DNA from 2 places in the Pseudomonas koreensis genome. Region 1 is predicted to be linked to the other one. Evidence: predicted binding sites of a transcription regulator. Region 1 holds the regulator's gene; the other holds the start of a gene.
What was found. The regulator FliA, encoded in region 1, starts transcription of late flagellar genes. The targets are predictions, from matches to a motif close to CTAAAGTTTNNNNNNNNNNNGCCGNTAA.
Positions count from the first base shown of each region.

Region 1 (2,200 bases):
GACGCCGACCTGGGCCTGGCAAATGTCGACGTTCTGCTGGGGCTGACACCCAAACGCACACTGGCCGACGTGATCGAAGGCCGTTGCGAATTGCGCGACGTGCTGTTGCAGGGGCCGGGCGGGATTCGCATCGTGCCGGCGGCCTCCGGCACGCAGAGCATGGTGCACCTGAGCCCGGCGCAACACGCCGGTCTGATCCAGGCGTTCAGCGACATCGGCGACAATCTCGACGTGCTGGTGATCGACACCGCTGCGGGTATCGGTGACTCGGTAGTCAGTTTCGTTCGCGCTGCGCAAGAGGTGTTGCTGGTGGTGTGCGATGAGCCGACTTCGATCACCGACGCCTACGCGCTGATCAAGTTGCTCAATCGCGACTACGGCATGAACCGCTTCCGCGTGCTGGCCAACATGGCGCAGAGCCCGCAGGAAGGGCGCAACCTGTTCGCCAAGTTGACCAAGGTCACGGATCGTTTTCTCGACGTCGCCCTACAATATGTCGGCGCCGTGCCTTACGACGAAAGTGTGCGCAAAGCGGTGCAGAAGCAGCGCGCCGTCTACGAAGCCTTTCCCCGTTCCAAGTGCGCGCTGGCCTTCAAGGCCATCGCCCAGAAGGTCGACACCTGGCCGCTGCCCGCCAACCCGCGCGGTCATCTGGAATTTTTCGTCGAGCGTCTCGTGCAGCAAACCGCAGGGCCTGTGATATGACCGCCAGTGGCATGAATCTTTACAAAAAGTCGGCGCGTGACGCGCAATACGAATTGATCGAGCGCTACGCGCCACTGGTCAAGCGCATTGCCTATCACTTGCTGGCACGCCTGCCGGCCAGCGTGCAGGTCGAAGACCTGATCCAGGCCGGGATGATCGGTTTGCTCGAAGTCTCGACCAAATACGACGCCAGCAAAGGCGCCAGTTTCGAAACGTACGCGGGCATTCGAATCCGCGGCGCGATGCTCGACGAAGTGCGCAAAGGGGACTGGGCGCCACGCTCGGTTCACCGTAATACCAGGATGGTCAGCGACGCGATTCGCTCGATTGAAGCTAAAACCGGCCGTGACGCTAAAGATCACGAGGTTGCGGCCGAACTCCAATTGAGTCTCGACGATTACTACGGGATTCTGAATGACACCTTGGGCAGTCGCCTGTTCAGTTTCGACGACCTGTTGCAGGACGGCGAACACGAAGGGCTGCACGAGGATGGCGCCAGTGCGCATATGGAGCCGTCACGCGATCTGGAAGATGAACGCTTCCAGGCGGCGCTGGCGGACGCGATTGCCAATTTGCCGGAGCGTGAGCGACTGGTGTTGGCGCTGTACTACGACGAAGAGCTGAACCTCAAGGAAATCGGTGAAGTCCTTGGCGTCAGTGAATCGCGGGTCAGCCAGTTACACAGCCAGTGCGCGGCCCGTCTGCGGGGGCGTTTGGGGGAGTGGCGAGCGCGCTGAAGGCAGTGTGGGGACACTGCGAAACGAGGCTGGTGCGGTGATCAACGGCGCCGGTCTCGATCCGTTGTGCTCCAGACAAACTTTAAGTGCTGCGCCGATTGATTGAAGTGGCGCGTCCAGGTGCTGGGCGCGTTTAAGACTGCTTGGAGGTCGAATTGAACAAAGACATGAAAATCCTCATCGTTGATGACTTCTCAACGATGCGGCGGATCATCAAGAACCTGCTGCGCGATCTTGGGTTCACCAACACCGTCGAGGCCGACGATGGCACCACTGCCATTCCGGTGCTCAACAGCGGCAGCATCGACTTTCTGGTAACGGACTGGAACATGCCGGGCATGACCGGTATCGACCTGCTGCGCCACGTGCGTGCCGATGAAAAACTCAAGCACCTCCCGGTGTTGATGGTGACTGCCGAAGCCAAGCGCGAGCAGATCATCGAGGCCGCTCAGGCCGGTGTGAACGGTTACGTGGTCAAACCTTTCACGGCTCAAGCGTTGAAAGACAAAATCGAGAAGATTTTCGAACGCATCGGCTGATGAATGCGCGGGGGAGCTATGGAGCATAACGAATCATCCCAGGGCGATTTCGAATCGACCCTGAAAAAACACGCGGTCGAACTGGTCGAAAGTCTTGAAAAAGGCAGGTTCGGCGACGCGGTGCAACTGATCCATGAGCTCAATCAGACCCGTGACCGCGGCCTGTATCAGGAAGTGGGCAAGCTCACACGTGAACTGCACAGTGCGATCGTCAATTTC
Region 1 covers NZ_JALJWP010000001.1:3,047,694-3,049,893, forward strand. The annotation lists gene fleN (flagellar synthesis regulator FleN) at 1-705, shown strand, start outside; gene fliA (RNA polymerase sigma factor FliA) at 702-1,442, shown strand; gene J2Y90_RS13690 (chemotaxis response regulator CheY) at 1,610-1,981, shown strand; gene J2Y90_RS13695 (protein phosphatase CheZ) at 2,000-2,200, shown strand, end outside.

Region 2 (2,200 bases), 1.4 Mb from region 1:
CACCAGCGCCACGTACCAGTCGGCCGACGGCACGCCGTTGACGCGAGTGAAGGAAATCAACTGGGTCTTGCCATCAAGCTCGACTTCTTTCAGGCCCGGACTGACTTGAGGCGCACCGTTCGGATAGGCCTCGGCGAGGGTTTTGAGCACCAGTTTGCTGTCCGGGTGAATCAGGATCTTGCCTTCGGCGCTGACGATGAACGCGTGCCCGTGGCCGCCGAAATTCAGCGAGTTGATGATCGCGCTGACACTGGTCAGGTCGATATCGGCCCCGGCGACGCCAAGCATCTGGCCTTGACGCTGCACCGGGGTGGCCACAGTGATCACCAGTTTGCCCGACGAAGCGGCGATGTACGGTTCGGTGACGATAGTCTGTTGCGCGCTGTTCGCCGCTTTGTACCAGCCGCGAGCACGCGGGTCATAGTCCGGCGCGCGGTTGCCGGCGGGCACGGAAAACATCACGCCGTCAGCGCCACCGAAGTAGCTGAGCTGGAAATTGCCGGTGTAGGCGGGCAGGTCGATGATGCGCTTGAGGCTGGCGGGCGCGTTGCCGTCGACGGCTACCTGCTGTGACAGCGATTGCAGCAGTTGAATGCGGCTTTCCAGCCAGGTCTGGATGTTGCTGGTGGTCAGGCTGCCCAGCTCCTGCATGGTCGCTTCGGTGCTGCTGCTCAATGCCTGACGCTGGCGATAGTCGTTGAAGAAGATGAAACAGGCGAACGCAACGGCCACCACGAGGGCAGCAGCCAGCAGGATCTTGTGGCTGAATTTCATGTTTCTGGTCATCTAATGAACTACCGCGAAGGGGCTGGTCAGGAAAGGGCGGCAATTTGCCATATTCGGCAGCGTTGCGCTGCTCTTATTTCGACCGCGGCGCGCCAAAGATTAGGCGCTTGCGGGGAAAGTCGACGAAATGCTCGACAGCTTCACAAAGTTTTTGATTTACCGGCAAAAGCCGGACGGGCGGCCTGATAAATAGGCATCCGGTCACGGAACCAGATGACACTTTGCTCTTCTAAGCTTCTGGTTGGCACCATGCCATCCCCCCTCGTTCCAGGAGTTTCACCATGTCGCTGCGATCTATCGCCCTGCTGTCGTTTTGCGTGCTGTTGGCCGCATGCAGCAAGGTCAATCAGGAAAACTACTCGAAGCTCTCGGCCGGCATGGCCAAGTCCGAAGTGGAAAGCCTTCTCGGCAAGCCCACCGATTGCTCGGGCGCGCTCGGTATGTCCAGCTGCACCTGGGGCGACAAGAACAGCTTTATCAGCGTGCAATACGCCGGTGACAAAGTGCTGATGTTTTCCGGCCAAGGCCTGAAGTAAACCGGGGCTTCGCGCCCACGGAGATAAAAATGAAGCGGTTATTGCTGATCCTTTTTGCTGGCCTGGTACTGGCCGGCTGCGCCACTTCCGGCGTCGACCCGCTGGCGCCGAAGACCGTCGACAGCGTCAATCTCAAGCGTTATCAGGGCACCTGGTATGAACTGGCACGCTTGCCGATGTACTTTCAACGCCATTGCGCGCAATCCGAAGCCCACTACAGCCTCAAGCCTGACGGTAATGTCGGCGTGCTCAACCGCTGTCTGACGCCGGACTGGCAGTGGGAAGAAGCCAAGGGCACGGCTTATCCCCAGGTGCCCGGCAAGACCGATAAGCTCTGGGTCGAATTCGATAACTGGTTCTCGCGCCTGGTGCCGGGTGTGGCGAAGGGCGAGTATTGGGTGTTGTACGTCAGCGGCGATTACAAGACCGCGATTGTCGGCGATCCAAGTCGCAAGTATCTGTGGCTGCTGTCACGCACGCCGACTGTCAACGGCGTAGTGCGCGAAGAATTGCTGAGCAAGGCGCGTCAGCAGGGCTACGACACTACGCGATTGATCTGGCGCGCGTCGGATCGGCAGATGGCCAAGACATCCAATTAAGCCGCTATACAAATCAAATGTGGGAGCGAGCCTGCTCGCGAAGAGGGCGTGTCAGTCGATATGAATGTTGACTGATACACCGCGTTCGCGAGCAGGCTCGCTCCCACAGTTTGGTTTTGGATCAGCCCAAGAGATCGCGCAGGACCTGGGTAAAGGCTAGGGCGCTGTCTTCTTCGCCAGAATGCCGTCCATCGCGCACCACCCACTGACCATTCACCAGCACATCGCGCACCTGCCGATCGCCGCCGGCGAACAACCAGCGATTGAGAATCCCGTCCC
Region 2 covers NZ_JALJWP010000001.1:1,691,243-1,693,442, forward strand. The annotation lists gene J2Y90_RS07770 (methyl-accepting chemotaxis protein) at 1-786, opposite strand, end outside; gene J2Y90_RS07775 (outer membrane protein assembly factor BamE) at 1,068-1,322, shown strand; gene J2Y90_RS07780 (lipocalin family protein) at 1,352-1,921, shown strand; gene J2Y90_RS07785 (formimidoylglutamate deiminase) at 2,043-2,200, opposite strand, start outside.
Region 2: J2Y90_RS07770 (methyl-accepting chemotaxis protein) is a predicted target of FliA. The motif match lies at 862-889, and genes of this name have one in related genera.